4 regions of the Methylobacterium sp. Leaf106 genome follow, and region 3 is predicted to be linked to each of the others. Evidence: riboswitches for the same ligand, from Rfam matches in the RefSeq annotation. Region 3 holds a riboswitch; each other region holds the start of a gene.
What was found. Region 3 has a riboswitch for cobalamin ahead of ASF34_RS12975 (CbtB domain-containing protein). Riboswitches for the same ligand answer to the same signal wherever they lie in the genome.

Region 1 (4,734 bases), on a different contig from region 3:
GCCGCCGTACACGGCGAGGCCCGGCCCGAGGAAGCCGGTGGGGTTCTCGTAGCGGCGGTCGAACAGGTTATCGATCCGGCCGAACACACTCACCGTCTCGTTCACATCGTAGTTGACCGCGAGGTTGACCAGGGTGAAGCCCGGGTTCTTCAGCCTCTGGATCGAGAAGTCTCGGTTTCCGTCTACGAAGTGGCCAAGCACGATCACCGTCCCGCTGAAGCTCAGGCCGGGGATCGGCGTCCACTGAGCGGTGGCGCTGCCCTTGTGGCGGGGCCGGCGCAGGAGCTCCTGGTTGGTAATCTCATTCTTGGTCACGGTGTTGGTGTAGTCGACCCGGCCCGAGAGCGTGTCGGTGAACCGGACCGCAACGAAGGCCTCGGCCCCGTAGGATTCGGCTCGCCCGACGTTCTCGTTCGAGGTGAAGCTGGCGTTGGTGTTGATCAGGTTCTTGAAGTCGTTGGCGTAATAGGTCGCGCCGACGAGAACGCGCTCGCCGAGCGGCTGTTCGAAGCCGGCATCGTAGCCGAGGCTCTCTTCCGGCTTGAGGTTGGGGTTGGCGAAGAAGTTGAACGCCGGGAAGCTCTGGAACAGCTGGCTCAGGGTCGGCGCCTTGAAGCCGGTGCCGACGCTGCCTTTGATCCGCGTGTCGGTGAACGGCAGGATGTAGCTCGGGGCGACGCGGAACGTGGTGGCCGGTCCGAAGGCGTCGTTCTCGTCGTGGCGAACGTTGGCGACGAAAGAGGCACGGTCGAACGGCGTCAGCTGTATCTCGCCGTAGCCGGCGGTATTGCCGTTCCTGGCCCGCAGGTTGCCGGAACCGAACGGGTTCGGATCGGTGGTCGACAGGCTCTCGTCGTCACGCTGCGCGCCGAACAGAACGAGGTTGCCGGGCGAGAGCTGGTAGTCGCCGCGGTACTCGTACCGCGTGCGCTCGCCGAGGCCGGCGGTCGGGAGCGGGTTGAACGGGTCGTACGCGTTCTGGACCTGGCGGTTGTAGAGGTTCGAGTAGTTGATCGCGAAGACGTTGTGGAAACCGGCGAACGGTGTCCACTCGGCCTCGTTGCGGGTGAAGACTTGCTGCACGTCCGCCTGGCTGCGCAGGCCGCCCAGCGTCACCGGGAAGGTGCCATAGTCGTCGCCGCTGAAGAGCAGCTTCGAGTTGATGAACCGCGTGATCGAGTTGATTCGGAACGTGTCGGTGAACTGGTAGCCGAACTTCGCCGAGACGGTCTCGTTGTCGTAGTAGTTCGGGCGGGTCGTCGTTCCTGGGGCGACGAGGTTGGGCGGCGTCACAGGCGTTGCGGCAGCCCGGAGATGCTGGATCGACACCGAGTAGTCGAAGCCGTTTTCCGACCCGCTGATCCGGCCGCTCTGGTTGAACGTTCCGAATGAGCCGCCCTCGATCCGCGCGGTTGCCCTGGCCGGTCCTTCGCCACGCTTCGTCGTGAAGGAGATCGCGCCGCCGATGGCGTCGCTGCCGTAGAGGCCGCTCTGGGGACCCCTGAGCACCTCGATGCGGGAGAGGTCGTCGGTCAGGAGTTGCCCAAAGTCGAAGGAGCCGTTCGGGTTCGACGGGTCGGTCGCGTCGATGCCGTCGATGAGCACCTTCACGTGGTTCGAGTTCGAGCCGCGGATGAATACCGAGGTCTGACCGCCCGGGCCGCCGGTCTGCACGACGTTGAGGCCCGGCACCTGCTGGAGGGCATCCGGGACGGTGCGGCGCTGCTGGGCCTCCAGAGTGGCGGCGGTGAGCACGGTGACGCTCGATCCGACCTGGTCGACGGGCGTCGGCACGCCGGTGGCGGAGACGGAAAGCTCGGAGAGCGTGACGGCCGCCTCTGCCCCGCGCGGGACGTCGGCGAAGGGGGCGGCGGTCTGCTGCGCCAGGGCGGATACGGGAAGGGAGGCGCAGGCGAGCGCGAGCGTGCGCAAGCACGCGGATCGAGAGGGGAAGGACACGGGACAAGCCTCGGGCGACGTCTGTGGCACGTCACCGCGAACGAGGCCTGGGCGCTTGCCTGCCGTAAGGACAGCCGAACGCCTCGACACCCATCAGGACACCCCGCCCGATGCGTTTCGCGTGTGACCACGACTGACGGCAGGTCTCCTGGCTCGCGGGTCACCGCCCTCTCATCGTCTTCCCAGGCCCGAAGACCCAGTGACGTGTTGATGATGGGCTCGCCGCTTACAGTTGCGGGGGCAGCCGCGGCTTCGGGGAGGCCCTTTCGGACCTCATCCTCACCGCGTTCCCTTTTGATCCTCCGGGGAGGAACCGTCGGAGATAAGGAGCGCGATCAAAGCGTCCGCCGTCAATGGCACGCAAAGGCTTTCCGACGATGTGTGCCTGGAAGGTTACAGGTCAGCACTTACGAAGGTTTGCCTCGGTGCTATGCAGCGTCCGCTTTTCAAAAATTCGGCCCGAAAGCAGACCTTCGCATAACCACCCAACTCAGTCGTTGACTTCTGCCTCGACAGCTTTGGAGCGGACCTTCCGAAGGTCGGCAAGGGGTCGGGAGTGGGCCCAGGGCATGGGTTCCATCCGTCAGATTGTTCCTAACGTTAAAAGTCGGGCCTCGGGGTCAATGGCATTCGGTTCGGACCGTGGCAGGCCCCATCCTTTCACGAGCCCGTAGACCGCCGGGATCACGACCAGGGTCAGGATGGTGGACGAGACCATGCCGCCAATCATCGGCACGGCGATCCGCTGCATCACCTCAGAGCCCGACCCGGTGCTCCACAGGATGGGCAGGAGCCCGGCCATGATTGCGACCACCGTCATCATCTTCGGGCGCACTCGCTCAACCGCGCCGACCATGATGGCTCGCCCCAAGTCCTTTTGGGTGAACGCCCTCCCGTCGCGGTCGCATCCTGCCCGGATCTCGGCCAGCGCGTGGTCGAGGTAGACCAGCATGATTACGCCGGTCTCGGCCGCGACGCCGGCCAACGCGATGAAGCCGACGGCGACCGCCACCGACAGGTTGAAGCCCATCCACCACATCAGCCAGACCCCACCGACGAGGGCGAAGGGCAGCGACAGCATGACGATGAGCGTCTCGGTGAGCCGACGGAAATTGAGGTAGAGCAGCAGGAACACGATCAGCAGCGTCAGCGGGACCACGACCTTGAGCCGGGCCGTCGCCCGGTCGAGGTACTCGACCTGTCCGCTCCACTGCACGAGGGTGCCTTGCGGGAGGCTCACCTCTTTGGCGACCGCCGCCCTGGCCTCGGCGACGTAACCCCCGAGGTCGCGATTGGCGACGTCGACGTAGATGAACACCGCGAGCTGGCCGTTCTCGGTGCGGATCTGGGTCGGGCCGCGGTTCAACTGCACCTTGGCGACCTCGCCGAGCGGTACCGTGCCCCCGTCCGGGATCGGCACCTGCACCTCGTTCGCGATGGACCGCGGGTCGGAGCGGAAGGCCCGGGGGTAGCGCACGTTGACGGTGTAGCGCTCGCGGCCCTCGACCGTGTTGGTGACGCTCTCGCCGCCGAGCGCCATGGCGATCACGTCCTGCACGTCGCCGACCGTCAGCCCATACCGGCCCAGCACCTCGCGGTCGGGGGTGATGTCGAGGAAGTAGCCGCCCTGGACGCGTTCGGCGTAGGCGCTCGACGTACCCGGGACAGCCTTCACAACCGCCTCGACCTGGCGGGCGACCTTCTCCATCTCGGTGAGGTCCGTCCCCAGCACCTTGATCCCGACCGGCGTACGGATGCCGGTCGAGAGCATGTCGATCCGGGCGCGGATCGGCTGGGTCCAGGCATTCGAAACTCCGGGGAACTGGAGTGCCGCGTCCATTTCGGCTTTTAGGCTCCTGGTCGTGACCCCGGGGCGCCACTCGGCCTTCGGTTTCAGGTTGACGATGGTCTCGAACATCTCGCTCGGCGCCGGGTCGGTCGCGGTATTGGCCCGTCCGGCCTTGCCGTAGACCGAGGCGACCTCGGGGAACGACTTGATGATCCTGTCCTGGGTCGCCAGCAGGTCACCGGCCTTGGTCACCGAGATGCCCGGCAACGTGGTCGGCATGTACATCAGGGTGCCCTCGTCGAGGTCGGGCATGAACTCCGACCCGAGCCGGCTCGCGGGCCACGCCGTCGCCGCCAGGACGACCACGGCCAGCAGGATGGTGACGACACGCGCCCGCAGGACGCCGGCGATGAGGGGGCGGTAGACCCAGATCAGGAGTCTGTTCACCGGGTTACGGTGCTCTGGGATGATCCGGCCGCGGACGAACAGGACCATCAGCGCCGGGACGAGGGTCAGTGACAGCACCGCCGCCGCCGCCATCGCGAACGTCTTGGTGAAGGCCAGCGGCCCGAACAGGCGCCCTTCCTGGCTCTCCAGGGTGAAGATCGGCAGGAAGCTGACCGTGATGATCAGAAGCGAGAAGAACAGCGACGGCCCGACCTCGCTTGCCGCCTCGATCAGGATCTCGACCCTGGGTTTGTCCGGCGGCGCCCGTTCCAGGTGCTTATGGGCGTTCTCGATCATCACGATGGCGGCGTCGATCATGGCGCCGACCGCGATGGCGATGCCGCCGAGGCTCATGATGTTGGCACCGAGCCCCAAAACCCTCATGCCCGCGAACGCCATCAGGATGCCGACCGGCAGCATCAGGATCGCCACCAGCGCACTGCGGACGTGGAGCAGGAACACGACGCAGACGAGGGCGACGATGGCGCTCTCTTCGATCAGCGTACCCTTGAGGGTCTCGATGGCCGCCTCGATCAGGT
Region 2 (4,734 bases), on a different contig from region 3:
CCCAGCGTAAAGCCGGCGGCCGCGATGGCGGTGGGGGCGGCGGGGATGCGGCTCCCCGCAGGGTCGCGGTCGGCAAAGCGCGCATGGGTGACGGTGAGGTCGGCATCGAGCGCGAGCCAGGGCGTCACCGCGTAGTGGTTGGTCCACTCGATGCCGGTGCGCCGGCTCGGGCGGCTCGGCTCGGTGGTGCCGGCATCACCCACGAACAGGTTTTCGGAGTCGAAATCGAGCTGGAACAGAGTCACCGTCGATTCGAGGCCGGCGATGGAACGGTTGCGGAGGCCCACTTCCGAGCCCACCGAGCGCACCAGCAGGGGCACCCGGTCGAGGGGGAACAGGGGATTGCCCGGATCGACCGTGATGGTCGCGCCCCGGGCGTCGTTGGAATGGAAGCCCTCGCCGTAATTCACGAACAGCTCGGTCCCGATCCAGGGGCCGAACACGACGCCGAGCTTGGGGCTGACGATGCCGTCCCGCGCATGGCCCGAATTCAACGGATTGTTCGATCTCACGGTGGCGTCGTAGGCGTCGGCGCGCAGGCCGACGCTGGTGCGCAGCCAGTCGGTCCAGCGCAGGCGGTTCTCAAAGTAGAGGGCGGCGCTGCCCTCCTGCACGCGGTCGTCGCGCACGGTGGAGAGGGAGGTGCGCGCCCGCGTGTTGAACAGGCCCACATGGATGTCGTCGAACCGCGCCTGCACGCCGATCTCGTTCTCCATGGCGAGACCGAACAGCTCACCCTTGAACACCCTGGCGATCTCGCCGCCGGCGACGGTGCGGCTGTCGAGCTGGCGGAACTGGTCGCCGTTGACCGGATCGTTGAGGAAATAGGTGAAGTTGTTGAACAGGTTGAGGTTCGAGCGGAGGACATAGGCGCTGGCGCGGGTGACCCCGCCGTCGTCCGACCGGCTCCAGCGGCCCGACAGGGAGAAGCGGCTCGCATCGCCCCCATCGCTGGGGTCGAGGGTGCCGAAGCGGCCGATCAGGCCTTCCGAGATGGCCCGCTGCGGAATCTGGTTCGTCGCCGTCCAGCGGTTGGAATAGGCCATGCCGGTGAGGGAGAACCCGTCGAGGGCGGTGCCCTGGCTGTAGCGGAGGACGCCGTTGAGCTTTCGGATGTCGTCCGGCACCACCCAGGGGCCGTCATAGACCTGAGCCTCGCCGGCGGCGAGGAGCGTTCCCTCCCCGAGGGGTGCGGAGGCGATGGTGAGCGCCCGCTTGTAGCCGAAGCTGCCGATGGATGTGAGCGCGAGAGGGCGGGGCACCGCGTCGATCGTGTCGATCCGCACCGAGCCGGCGGAGGCGAAATCCCCGTCGCGGGCGAAATACGGCCCCTTGTGGAACTCCACCGCGCCGACGAGCTCGGGAATGAGGAAGTTGATGTCGGCATAGCCCTGGCCGTGGCCATGGGTGCGCATGTTGGCGGGCATGCCGTCGATGGTGATGGCGATGTCGCTGCCGTGGTCGAGGTTGAAGCCGCGCAGGAAGTACTGGTTGGCTTTTCCCTCGCCGGAATGCTGCGTGACGATGAGGCCGGGCACGGCTTCCAGTACCTCGCCGGGGCGGGTGACCGGCCGGTCGTTGAGGGCCTTGCCGGTGATGACGCCGGAACTCGACGTCAGCGCGGGAGCGGACAGGGCGCCGAACGCTTCGGCCCCGCCGGTTCCGCCCGTGGCCCCGCCGAGGCCGGGACCGGCAGCGGGGGGCGGACGCAGGTCGGCGGCCACGGAAAGTTCGTCGAGGGTCGCCTCGGCGGTGGTCGCCGCGCCGGACTGGGCGAGGACCGGTGACGCGGATGTCAGCAGCGCGAGGACGAGGAGGGGATGGAGAGCGCGTGGAGGATGGGCGGACACGGGCGAAACCTCGGGCGACGGCAGTGGCACGTCACCGCGAACGAAGCCGATGCGTTCGCGACATGCGAACGCCCCGACACCCCACCAAGACACCCCGCCCGATGCGTTTCGCGTGTGACCACGACTGACGGCAGGTCTCCTGGCTCGCGGGTCACCGCCCTCTCATCGTCTTCCCAGATACCGGAGCATCCAGTGACGTGTTGATGATGGGCTCGCCGCTTACAGTTGCGGGGGCAGCCGCGGCTTCGGATGCAAGATCCTCACCGCGTTCCCTTTTGATCCTCCGGAGAGGAACCGTCATCGTCAGGCTAGGTCGGCCGCGCCGGGAGGGTCAATGGCGAGATGTTCCCGCATCGACCATCGCCGCCGCCCTGTCGCATCACGGCAACGTCCGGCATCACTCCGGGAGTGAGTCGAGGTTCCTCGGCTCCTCGATGCGGCGGCCGTTTGTCTCGGCCCGGAAGCGCTTGCCCATCTCGTAGGCCGATTTGCGCATGCGCATGATGCCGCCCAGCGGCCGGTGCGCAGCCAGCCCGTGCCACGGGCTGAACGACAGGCCGTCATCGACGAAAGCCGCGCGGGCCTCGCTCCAGCTCGTCTGCGGAGCGGCGGTGAGGGTGGCGATGGTGCGGTAGGGGCTCGCTGCCTCCGACCAGACCACGGAGGCGTCCTCCACCGGCATGTCGTCGAGGTTCAGGCAGAGCTGCGCCCGCAACTCCCAGGTGCCGCCATGGGTGCGGACATGCTCCAGCACCGCCTCGCGGATCGCGTTGGGGGCGCTCGTGTCGTCCAGCGGCTTGTCGGTGAGCGCCGTCAGGTCCGGCGAGACCGGGACGAGCGCGATCTTGGCGATGTGATCGCCGAAGCGCAGCGGAACCTGGCTGTAGAAGCTGTCGCCCAGGATATGCGTCTCGGGCTGTCCGCCCAGCGTCGCCAGGGCCGGGCTCGGCGAACCGGTGGCCGCCACGACCGCGCTCTGCACGCCGCGCAACGCCGCCGAGGCGACCTTCTTGAGCCCCTCCGCCCGATCCGTGGTTTTGGCGAGGAGCTTCAGGGTCGCCAGGAACTGCTTCGGTCCGGGTGCGGAGAAGGCCGGGCCGTTGACGAGCACGAAATCCTGCGTGGCATCCCCTTCCGAGCCTTCGAGACGCTCGCCCTCGACACCGACGATCTTGATCGCCACCCCGCGCGGGGTGGAGACGCTGTCGTCCAGGATGTCGCCCGGAATGGTCGAGAAGCGCATCACCACGGGGTAGCGCCCCGGCTTCGCGAACAGGCCCTGCGCCAGTTCGGGGGATAGGCCGGGCGCCACCTCCAACTCGGCCCTCAAGGCGCCATGCGCCTTGGCGTGGACGCTGCGGATGGCATGACCGCCATGGGCGAGGGTCGTCTCGCTGATGGAGCGCATGGTCTCGTTCAGGGACCGGCTGGTCTCGGCCTCGTCGGCGTCAGGGGTCTCGACGGCGGGCGTGTAGCGCAGGTAGGGGGACTCGATCGCCAAGGGTGCTGCTCCGGGGGATGGCGGATGCCGCGCCCCGAGGCGCTTCGATGGCCTTGAGGGAACCGGGCGGCTCCGCAACTTGGTGGTGTTCCAAGTTGAGAATCCCCGACCGGTGCTCCCGTTCCGATCCCTGCGGCAACTCGCCAAGTCGTGAAATCGGCGATCAGGCGGCGTTGTCCCAGGTCTCGCTGATCGGACGCCCGCCGCGCATGAGGCGCGCCCGCAGGATCACGTCGCCGGGCGGCAACGGCGTCGCCGGGCGCCATTCCACGTAGAGGCGCCAGCCCCCGGTCTGGGGCACCCGCTCCACCACCGGATCGACCATGGCGCCGGCGCTGGCCGAGACCTCGGCCGCGATGTCACCGTCCGGGCCGGTGGGCAGGCCCGGTCCTTCGAAATCGATGACGTAGAGGCGCCGCTCCGGACTCGGCGGCGTGGTCGGCCGCAGGCGCTCGGCCGAACCGACACGGGTGGAGACCACCCGGGCGAGCGCGCTCAGTACGGCGGTGTCCGGTTCGGCCCCGATGGTGGCGAGGGTGTAGGCGAGGTCGAGGGCGCTTCCCGCCGTGACGGGTGCGTCCGGCACGAAGGCGGCGACGATATTGTCCATATACTCTTCGCGGGACGGGATCTCGAAGAGCTGCACCGCCCCGGCGCCGAACCCCGCCTGGGGCGTGACCCAGAGGCCGGGCCGCGCCTCGTGTCGGGCCTGGACGTCGAGATAGGCGGCAAAGCTTCGCTCGCGCTGGAGAAGTCCGAACCCATCGAGGGAATCGACCCGGAACGCCGAGATCTGCGGATCGCGCCGTCCGTTACTCAAGGGACGCCATAGGCGGTCGTCCTTGGTCGCCACCACCAGCCCATCGGAATCGTGAACCTGGGGCCTAAAATCGTCGAAGGGCGCGGCTCCGCGCGCGCCCGGACCGTTCTCTCCGTGCAAGAACATGCTGGTGAGCGGCGCGAGGCCGAGACGCGGGATCGCGGCGCGGGGATGCAGCGAGGCGGTGACGACCATCCGCGAGGTCTCGCCGGGTTCGACCACGAAGCGGTAGGCGCCCGCGAGGCTCGGCGAATCGAGGAGCGCCAGGATCGTGACGGCGCGGGCCTCGGCCTTCGGCTCGCAGATCCAGAACGCCGTGAAGTCCGGAAACTCCTCCGCTCCGGGACCGCCGGTCTGGATCGCGGCACCACGCGCCGACAGGCCGTATTCCTGCGTCTTTCCGCGAAGCCGGAAATACGAGGCGCCGAGGAAGACCAGGAATTCCTCTTGGTGAGCCGGCTTTCTATCGTCGAAGGCGTGATGCAGCCGGAAGCCGGCAAAGCCGAGATCGCGGGAAAAGTCCTGCCCGGCAAGGTCGGAGCCGAGATCGAACAGGCCCGACT
Region 3 (4,734 bases):
GCGACGACGCCTTTGCGGAACGCTTCCGGCCGTGCCTTCCAGGGCACGATGCCGTCGGGCGTCTCCGCGTACAGGCCGATGCCCGCGAGGATGGTTCTGGCCGATTCGACCGGGTCGAGATCGCCGTAGACGTAGGTCCAGCGGCCTTCGGACGCCACGGCGACCGTGCAGGGTCGCTTGCAGACCGAGAGGCAATCCACGCTCTCGACGGCGATGCCCTCGATCGCTGCTTCCGTCACCACTTCGCGCAGTGCCGAGACGAGGCGGGCCCCGGCGCGGGGCTCGGACGTGTCGCCGGCCGTGCGACAGGTGGCGCAGACGTAGAGTACGACCGCGCTGCCGGCCGGGATGTCCTCGTCAGGCATGCGACGTCGCCGGGTTCTTGCGCCCGACGCTGTTCCAGGCCCAGCCGAAGGCGAGGCCGATCACCGCCCAGAACACGAAGGCGATGCCCAGCGACCGAGCGGCGAATTGGGCCGCGTAGCCCGGGGGCAGGGCGGAGGCGGCGTGACTCGTCTCCGGAGCGCCTGCCAGATGCGGTGCGACGAGGAGCACGATCCCTCCGGCGATGGCGATGGGGGAGCGGCGGATCGCGATGAGGTAGAGCCCCATGGCGGTGGCGGCCGCAGTCATGATCCACCAGAACTGGCGTTCGGCGAGCGGAGCTGCCTCCATGCCGGGCAATTCCGGCGGCAGGCCGAGGGCCGGGGCGAGAGCCACGGCGAGGAACCCCGCGACGGCGAAGCGCAGGCCGGTTTCCGGGCTCGGCTCCCGCCCGCAGGCGATGAGAGCCGCGCCCAGCAACAGGGCATAGCCGACGCCGCCGACGAGGGTGGCGAGGGCGGTGAAGACCATACGGGGCAGGCCGGGCCCGGGCTGCCAGGCCGGTGCGACCTCGCCGCCTTCGACACCGTCCGTCTTGCCGCCATGGTCGTGGCCCGAATGGACGGGCACGATGAGGGAGGCCGGCGAGGCGCCGCGCGGCATCCACTGCGCGGCCGGCGCAGTGGCTTCGCCGCTCTCGTAACGCTCGGCCGCGATGATCAGTGGCGAGGTGAGGGCGAACTGCAAGCCCGTGGCGACGACAGCCGCCAGGAAGCCGGCGACCAGGGCCGCCGACACGAGTCGGATCATCATGGAATCAGGTCCTGACTGAGCGCGTGGCGGTCAGTGGCAGGGGAAATTCTGGGCGTGCCGGAAATCGTGGGCCGCGTTGTGCAGCGCCATCGCCGGGGCGAAGCCGGCCATGAAGACGAGCCCGAGGCCGAGGAAGGCGGCCATGAGCACCGCGCCGAGACGCTCGTTGCTGCGGGTGCCGGTGAGGACGAGGGTGTTGGTGGTCATCGTGTCAGGTCTCCGGCCGCCCCGCCGGCGGCGTTCGAGGATCGAGCGGGAGGACGATTAGGTCCCCTTCGGAAGGCAGGTCTCCTGGCTCGCGGGTCATCCGGTCCTGCCGCCTTCCCGGATCGCTCCGGTGGCCGATGGCAGGCCCGTCTCCGCTCACAGTTGCGGGGGCAGCTGCGGTTTCAGGCGCGAGCCCTCACCGCATTCCCTTTTCACCCCGTCGCCGGGGCACCGTCCGAACCTCGCTTCTACGCGCTCGCGCGACCGCTGACAACGCGCCGCCAAAGCGTTTTACCGGCTTTGACGGGGCAGGGCGGTTTCGCGCTAAAGGGAGCCATGCGGCAGCCTTCCCCAAGAATGACACTGGTCCTCGGCGGCGCGCGCTCGGGCAAGAGCCTGCACGCCGAGCGCCTGATCGAAGCCTGCCCCGCGCCGTGGCTCTATCTCGCCACCGCGCAGGCCTGGGACGACGAGATGCGCGAGCGCGTCGCCCTTCACCGGTCGCGCCGCTCGCCCGATTGGATCACGCGGGACGTGCCGATCGACCTGGCCGAGGCCGTCGCTGCGGCGACCGGGCCGGTGCTGGTCGATTGCCTGACCCTGTGGCTCACCAACCTGATCCTGTCCGAGGCCGATACCGAGGCGGCGAGCGCCGCGCTGATCGAGGCCTGCGGCAGTGCGCCTGGCCCGGTGGTGCTGGTGGGCAACGAGGTCGGGCTCGGTATCGTGCCGGACAACGCGCTGGCCCGCCGCTTCCGCGACGCGGCCGGGCGCCTGCACCAGCGCCTCGCCGCACGGGCCGACCATGTGGTGTTCATGGTGGCGGGACTGCCGATGATCGTGAAACCCCAACCCGGAGCAGCCGCATGAGCGAGTCAGACACGAACGATCCGGAGGCCGAACGGCATCGCGAGAAGATGGAGAAGCGCAAGGCCGTCCAGGACGCCGAGGTCGCGGCCAAGACGATCGAGAAGGGCCTTCTCATCGTCAATACCGGCCCCGGCAAGGGCAAGACCACGGCCGGGCTCGGCCTCCTCCTGCGCGCCTTGGGCCATGGCTGGCGGGTCGGCGTGGTCCAGTTCATCAAGGGCGCCTGGGACACCGGCGAGAAGCACGCGCTGAAGGCTTTCGGCGACCAGATCGAATGGCATACGCTCGGCGAGGGCTTCACCTGGGAGACCCAGGACAAAGCCCGCGACATCGCGGCGGCCGAGCATGCCTGGGCCAAGGCCGAGGAATTGATGGCCGACCCGACCATCCGCCTCGTCCTCCTCGACGAGCTCAACATCGCCTTGCGCTACGATTACCTGCCCATCGACGCCGTGGTGGCGGCCTTCCGGGCGCGCCGGCCCGATCTCCACGTCATCGTCACCGGGCGCAACGCCAAGCCGGCCCTCATCGAGGCCGCCGACCTCGTCACCGAGATGGGCAGCGTGAAGCACCATTTCGCCGCCGGGGTGAAGGCGCAGGAGGGGATCGAGTTCTGACTACTGGGCGCGGTCAGGCCCCAGCGCCGACCGGCTGGTTCTCGTGGAGGACGAGCTTCAGCGTGGCGACGAAATCCTCCAGGGCGGTGCGATCGAGGTCGCGCTGCAAGGCCCCGTGGGCGACGGCGTTGCGCAGGTTCGCGATGGGACGAAGACGATCCGCCTCGTCCGGCGTCACGATGCCTTCGCCCGCGAGCTGCTCGATCAGCCGTGCGGGCGATTGAGAGTGTGACAGGCGGTTCGGAATCAAGGCCCGCCCGATGGCTTCGAAGGTCGACCAGCCTAGCAGCAGAGCCGCTTCCATCTGGCCGGCCGCGATGAGGGCCTCGACCTTCGTAATCGTGCGGTCGATGATGTCTGGCGTCACGCCGTCGATGGCGGGCACGCCGCCGCCGGAGCGGGCGTAGTAGATCCGAAGCTCCCAATCGGTGACACCGAGGAACCGGTCAGCGACCCTTTCCCGGCTTCCGGATCGCGTGCCATCCCGTACGATTTCGATCGCCAGATTCTTTGGTTTGCCAAGCGCGATGGCGTCTGGAATGTAGTCGCCCATGAAGGAGGGCAGAAGCTGGCGTGAAGGGTGAGTATAGACCTCGTAGCCGGCATCCGTAAGTGCCGGGATGATGAGGTCGAGGACCGGCCGTTCTGATTCCATGCCGCTCATGCCAGTTCCTCGAAGGGATCGTCCGAAAGCCTTACGTATAGGATCGGCTTCTGTGCCGACAGAGCCGCCGCCAGGACTGGGCTCGGCTGCGTGAAAGAAAAAACCCGCTGCGGTTCGAACTTCTGGATGACTACCCGTTCGATCTGGGAATCATCCATGTAGATATGCTGGTTGAGGGTATCGAGAACCAGTTTGACGATATTGTCCACGTCGCCCTGCACGGGGCCGACCGGGAAGTAGAACAGCGTCACGGCGAGTTTGCCCTCGCAGGCGAAGTGGTTCTCGGGCAAAGAGCCGTCGCTTGCTGCCCGGACCTTCTGCTTCCACTGCGATTTGGAACTCGGTCGGGCCGATTGGAACGAGACCGGTGTGCCGCTGACGAGGAACTCGATGGGAAAGATGAGCTCCACGAGAGATCACCTGGCGTCGCGGGCTTCGGTCCCGCAACTTATGCACGGCTTCGTCAACGTGTATAGTATGATTGTAAATCGCCCTTGGGTTGTGTCTCGTCGCTGCTTCCGGCGCTGCCTCGTTCCTCTCACGATTCTTCTGTCCGGTGCCGGTGCGGCATCCGCCCAATCCGTCACGTCCTGGCCGGACACCTATCTCGGCCGGGTCGAGGCGCTGGCGGTGATGGAGGGGCTGAATGCGCGGCTCCTGGCGGGCCGCAGCGCCACCGCGACGCTCGAAGGCTGGTGCTCCGAGCACGGCATGGCGACGGACCCGCGGCTCACGGCGACCCTCCTGCGCGATGTGGACAAGCCCGCCTCGGAAGAGACGCGCCGCCGCCTTGCCGCCGGACCCGACACCGTCCTGAAATACCGCCGCGTCCGGCTCGCCTGCGGCGACCACGTCCTGTCGGAGGCCGACAATTGGTATGTGCCGGAGCGGCTGACCCCGGAGATGAACCGCCTGCTCGAGACCACGGACACGCCGTTCGGCAGGGCGGTCCAGGCGTTGGGCACCACCCGCCAGACCATCGGGGCGGACCGTCTCTGGCAGCCCTTGCCGCCCGGTTGGGATCAGGCGGTCCCGCCGGATTCCGCCTGCGCGCCGCTCGCGATTCCGGACCGGCTGTTCAGCCATCGCGCCGTGCTGTTCACGGCCGAGCGGGTGCCGTTCTCGGAAGTGGTCGAGACCTACGCCTCCGCCATCCTCGATTTCCGCCGGGCCGTGCGGCCTGCCGATCCCGCCTGCGGCGCCGGCCCGCCGTCGCGGCCCTGACGCGGCCGTGCTAGG
Region 4 (4,734 bases), on a different contig from region 3:
CCGGCCAGTTGTCTCACAAATCCGTGAGTGGCCTGCGCTGTCTGGCCGGCGTCTCCACCGTGGCGATGCTCGCCATGGCCCCCGCCCTGTGGAGTGGGGAGGCCTTCGCCCAAGCCGCGTCGGGCGGCACGGCGGCGGTGCAGCTCGACACCTTGTCGGTGCAGGGCTCCGGAAATGGTTCGGGAGGTGGCAATGGCGGTGGTGTGACGGCCGCCAATTCCTACGTCGTGCCCAGGAGCACGTCGGGAACGAAGACCAATGCGACCCTCCGCGAGATTCCCCAGTCCGTGTCCGTCGTGACGCAGAAGCAACTCGAGGATCGCGGCGCCGAGAACCTCGCGGATGCGCTCGCCTACAGCGCGGGTATCATCGCGTCGCCCCAGGGGCAGGACGGCCGCTTCGACCAGCTGATCATCCGTGGCTTCGACCAGACCCAGCGCGGCATCTACAAGGACGGGATGCGCCTGCCGCAGACGAGCTTCTCCGGCTTCCCGATCGAGCCCTACGGCGTGGAGCGCATCGACGTGCTGCGCGGTCCGACCTCGGGCCTGTTCGGGCTTAACGATCCGGGTGGTCTCGTCAACTTCATCACCAAGAAGCCAACGGTCGAGCCGCTGCGGGAAATCTTCAGTTCCTATGGCAGCTTCAACCGCAAGCAGTTCGGCTTCGACCTGAGCGGCCCGCTCAATCCCGAGAAGACGATCCTCTACCGGATCACCGGCCTGCTGCGCGAAGGCGGCACGCAGGTGGATTACACGCCGCTGGACCGGATCTACATCGCGCCCGCGGTGACCTTCGCGCCTTCGGCCGATACCAGCCTGACAGTGCTCGGCAATTATCAGAGAGACCGCACCGGCGACACGTTCCGCGCCATCCCGCGCGAATACACCCGGGGCAGCAGTCCCTATAAATCGGAGATGCGCAGCCGCTTCCTCGGGGAGCCGGGCTTCTCGCGCTTCCTCGCCGAGCATTTCGAGGGCGGCTACCAGTTCTCCCACCGGTTCGACGACCATTGGACCGTGCGCCAGAACCTGCGCTACGCCCATGCCTCGACCGACTACAACGCGATCTATTCCACGAGCGTCACCAATTCGGCGATGCCCAACATCGTAAACCGCGAGGCTCAGACCTGGCTCGAAGACTACGGCGTCTTCACCGTCGATACCCAGATTCAGCACGATGCGCAGTTCGGTGACATCAAGAACACCGCGTTGCTCGGGGTCGATTACAGCAAGATCAAGAACAAGAGTGACCAGTTCGGCGGTACGAGCTTCGGCCTACTCGGAGTCGGTCCATTCGTCGGCCCGCTCAACATTCTCAACCCTGTCTACGGCCAGCCCGTCGCCCAGCTTCCGCGTTCCCTCCTGTCACGGTTGCAACAGGACCAAGTGGGCGTTTACGCGCAGGATCAGGTCAAATTCTACGATCACTGGCTGCTCAGCATGAACGCCCGCTACGATTGGGTGACGACGAAGACCGACGCCCAGAACCCGGTCATCGACACCGTGCGCCAAATGCTCAACGCCATCCCGTTCCCGAACGGGATTCCCACGAGCTTCGGTGCGAACCAGGACGCGCAATCCTATAGCGGCCGCGTCGGGCTCTCGTATCTCTTCGATAACGGCCTGACGCCCTATGTCTCGGCGGCCCGCTCGTTCAACGTGCTACCGGTCTTCCTTCAGACCAGCACGAGCATGGACGTGCCCGGCATCGGTCCGGTGCCACTGACCTACAACATCACGCCGGCCAAGCCCGAGATCGGCGAGACCATCGAGGCCGGCGTCAAGTTCCAGCCGCCGGGCCAGGCTACATCGATCCTCTTCTCCGTGTTCAACACAAAGAAGACCAACGCCCTGTTCTTCAATCCCAGCGATCCGTTGCAGCAGGCCTTCTACCAGAACGGTGAAGTCGAGGTGAAGGGCTTCGAGAGTGAAGCCACCGTCGACCTCCTCGACGGCTTGAAGCTCATCTCGTCGCTCACGGTCCTGCAGGCCGAAGTGACAAAGGACAATGCGCCTGATGGCAATCCCAGCGCGGTCGGGAAGCGGCCGATACAGGTGCCGAACTTCACCGCCGCAACCTGGCTCGATTACACGATCCAGACCGGCATGTTCCGCGGGCTCGGGATCGGCGGCGGTGTCCGCTACATCGGGGAATCGTTTGGCGATCCCCAGAACAACATCCGCGTGCCGGATTACGTCCTCTTCGACGCGTCGCTCCGGTACACCTACGAGAACTGGCGCTTCCAGGTGGCAGCGAACAACATCACGGACCGCGTCTATGTCGGCACCTGCTCGCAACAGGTCAGATTCGTCGGCTGCAATTACGGCGAAGGCCGCCGCATCACCGGCTCCGTCACCTACCGCTGGTAGGCGACGCGCATCCGATGAGATCGGCCCCGGATCGAAAGATCCGGGGCTTTTCTTTTGGGCTGTTGCCGTGACGTCGTTGACGCGGTCTCCCGGCCTCGACTAGCTTGAGCGTGACGGTTCCTCTTCGGGGGATCAAAAGGGAACGCGGTGAGGACCTTGTGTCCGATGCCGCGGCTGCCCCCGCAACTGTAAGCGGCGAGTCCTTCATCAACACGTCACTGGGTGATCACCTGGGAAGACGATGAGAGGGCGGCGACCCGCGAGCCAGGAGACCTGCCGTCAGTCGTGGTCACACGCGAAACGCATCGGGCGGGGTGTCCTGGTGGGGTGTCGGGGCGTTCGCATGTCGCGAATGCATCGGCTTCGTTCGCGGTGACGTGCCACTGCGCTGAGCCGCGCCTGCCGTCTGCCTGCGATGCCCGATCGTTCCCGTTCCTTCCGTTACAGAATCGCTCCTCAGGATGCCTTCGGCGAGACCGTCCGGTCCCGCACGCAGGCATTTTGCCCGGTCTGCTGCATTGTAACGTTATAACATACGATTTAGCAGAGGGGGCGCGGCATTCGGCCAGCGATCACTCCGGTTTGCCAAAACGAACATGCCCAGACAGGTCACCCACCGCGCGCCCGGGCGGACATCCCCGGCCCGCGCCACCGCTTTCCTCGCGTCGCTCTTCGGCTCGACCCTGCTCGCCGGTCAGGTCCGGGCACAGGATTCCGTCAGCCAGAATGCCGTCACCCTCGACCAGCTCACCGTGGAGGGGAGCGGGGTCGGCTTCACCCGCGCCAACCCGGTCGGGCTCAACCTCTCGACCCCTTCCCGCAGCGCCAGTCGCCTCGGCCTGACGCCGCTGGAGACGCCCGCCAGCATCGACGTCATCAGCGGCGAGACCGCCCGTATCCGGGGCCAGAACACGGTGGTCGAGGCGGTGACGCAGAACGCCACCGGCATCACCACCATCGCCTCACCCGGCAATGGCAACGGCGCCTTCTCCAGCCGGGGCTTCGCCGGGCCGAACTCGATCCAGCAACTCTATGACGGCACGCGGCTGTTCGTGGGAGCCGGTACCGTGACCTTCCCATTCGATACCTGGAACGTGGAGCGGATCGAGGTGCTGCGCGGCCCGGCCTCCGTGCTCTACGGCGACGGCGCCATCGGCGGCGTGGTCAACGTGGTCTCGAAGAAGCCGAGCTTCACGCCGATCCATGCCGCCCGCGCCGCCACCGGGTCGGACGGGCTCGCGCGCCTCGCCGTCGATCTCGGCGGTCCCATCGGCGATGCGGTGGCCTACCGCCTCAATGTCAGCGGCAACCGCGATGGCGGCTGGACCAGCCCGAACGGGGATTTCCGCAACCTCGCGGTCTCGGGCGCGCTGCTGTTCCAGCTGAACCCCGATCTCGCGGTGACCCTCAGCCACGATCTCGGCTACCAGGAGCCCGCCCGCTACTGGGGCACGCCGCTGGTCGATGGCCGGATCGTCCAGTCCCTGCGCAACAACAACTACAATGTCGACGGCGCGAAGGTCATCTGGTCCGACAACTGGACCCAGCTCAAGACCGAGTGGACGCCGAGCGCCGACATCACCATCCGCAACACCGCCTACCGGCTGCAGAGCCGCCGCCACTGGCTCGATGTCGAGCAATACAGCTTCAATCGCGGCACGGGCCTCATCGACCGGTCCAGCTATACCGAAATCTACCACCAACAGGAGCAGGTCGGGAACCGCTTCGACGCGGCCTTCAAGGGCAACGTGTTCGGCTTCCGCAACGAGTTCGCCATCGGATTCGACGTGAACCACGTGGATTTCCGCCACACCAACAACTTCTCCAGCGCGGGCAGCAGCCTCGTCACCAGCGTCGATCCGTACAATTACGATCCGGGCCTGTTCCCGGCCAATGGCCGCGCCAGCCCGGCCTATGCCACCAGCACCAACCAAGCCTCGGTCTTCGCCGAGAACCGGCTGATCCTGAGCGACCAGCTCTCCTTCCTCACCGGCGTGCGTTTCGACGCGCCGACCCTGCACCGGCGCAACCTGCAGACCGGCGACACCTTCGCCCGCTCGTTCGAGGCCCTGAGTTACCGGTTCGGCCTCGTCTACAACCCGACGCCGGATTCGGCCCTCTACGTGCAATACGCCACCGCCACCGATCCGGTGGGGAGCCTCATCAGCCTGTCGCAATCGAACGCCAATTTCGACCTCTCCACCGGCGAGCAGATCGAGGTCGGGGCCAAGGGCCTCGCGCTGAACGGCGCCCTTGAATGGACGCTCGCCGGCTATCGCATCGTCAAGGACAAGCTGATCTCGGCGGTGCCGGGCCAGCCCAATGTCTCGACCCAGGTCGGCCGGCAATCCTCGCACGGGGT

Region 1: linked by a shared signal. The riboswitch ahead of ASF34_RS15785 (TonB-dependent receptor plug domain-containing protein) and the one ahead of ASF34_RS12975 (CbtB domain-containing protein) in region 3 are both predicted to bind cobalamin.
Region 2: linked by a shared signal. The riboswitch ahead of ASF34_RS08650 (TonB-dependent receptor) and the one ahead of ASF34_RS12975 (CbtB domain-containing protein) in region 3 are both predicted to bind cobalamin.
Region 4: linked by a shared signal. The riboswitch ahead of ASF34_RS17720 (TonB-dependent receptor) and the one ahead of ASF34_RS12975 (CbtB domain-containing protein) in region 3 are both predicted to bind cobalamin.

What each region holds. Positions count from the first base shown of each region.
Region 1 is NZ_LMNB01000031.1:55,750-60,483, forward strand. Features, by position in the region: gene ASF34_RS15785 (TonB-dependent receptor plug domain-containing protein) at 1-1,932, opposite strand, end outside; cobalamin riboswitch at 2,081-2,292, opposite strand; gene ASF34_RS15790 (efflux RND transporter permease subunit) at 2,543-4,734, opposite strand, start outside.
Region 2 is NZ_LMNB01000012.1:148,080-152,813, reverse strand. Features, by position in the region: gene ASF34_RS08650 (TonB-dependent receptor) at 1-1,850, opposite strand, end outside; cobalamin riboswitch at 1,963-2,164, opposite strand; gene ASF34_RS08645 (catalase family protein) at 2,248-3,351, opposite strand; gene ASF34_RS08640 (glucan biosynthesis protein) at 3,515-4,734, opposite strand, start outside.
Region 3 is NZ_LMNB01000023.1:257,585-262,318, forward strand. Features, by position in the region: gene ASF34_RS12965 (DUF1636 domain-containing protein) at 1-365, opposite strand, end outside; gene ASF34_RS12970 (CbtA family protein) at 358-1,137, opposite strand; gene ASF34_RS12975 (CbtB domain-containing protein) at 1,168-1,344, opposite strand; cobalamin riboswitch at 1,402-1,595, opposite strand; gene cobU (bifunctional adenosylcobinamide kinase/adenosylcobinamide-phosphate guanylyltransferase) at 1,702-2,214, shown strand; gene cobO (cob(I)yrinic acid a,c-diamide adenosyltransferase) at 2,211-2,831, shown strand; gene ASF34_RS12990 (hypothetical protein) at 2,845-3,495, opposite strand; gene ASF34_RS12995 (RusA family crossover junction endodeoxyribonuclease) at 3,492-3,905, opposite strand; gene ASF34_RS13000 (hypothetical protein) at 3,997-4,719, shown strand.
Region 4 is NZ_LMNB01000033.1:9,460-14,193, forward strand. Features, by position in the region: gene ASF34_RS17715 (TonB-dependent siderophore receptor) at 1-2,372, shown strand, start outside; cobalamin riboswitch at 2,470-2,667, shown strand; gene ASF34_RS17720 (TonB-dependent receptor) at 2,969-4,734, shown strand, end outside.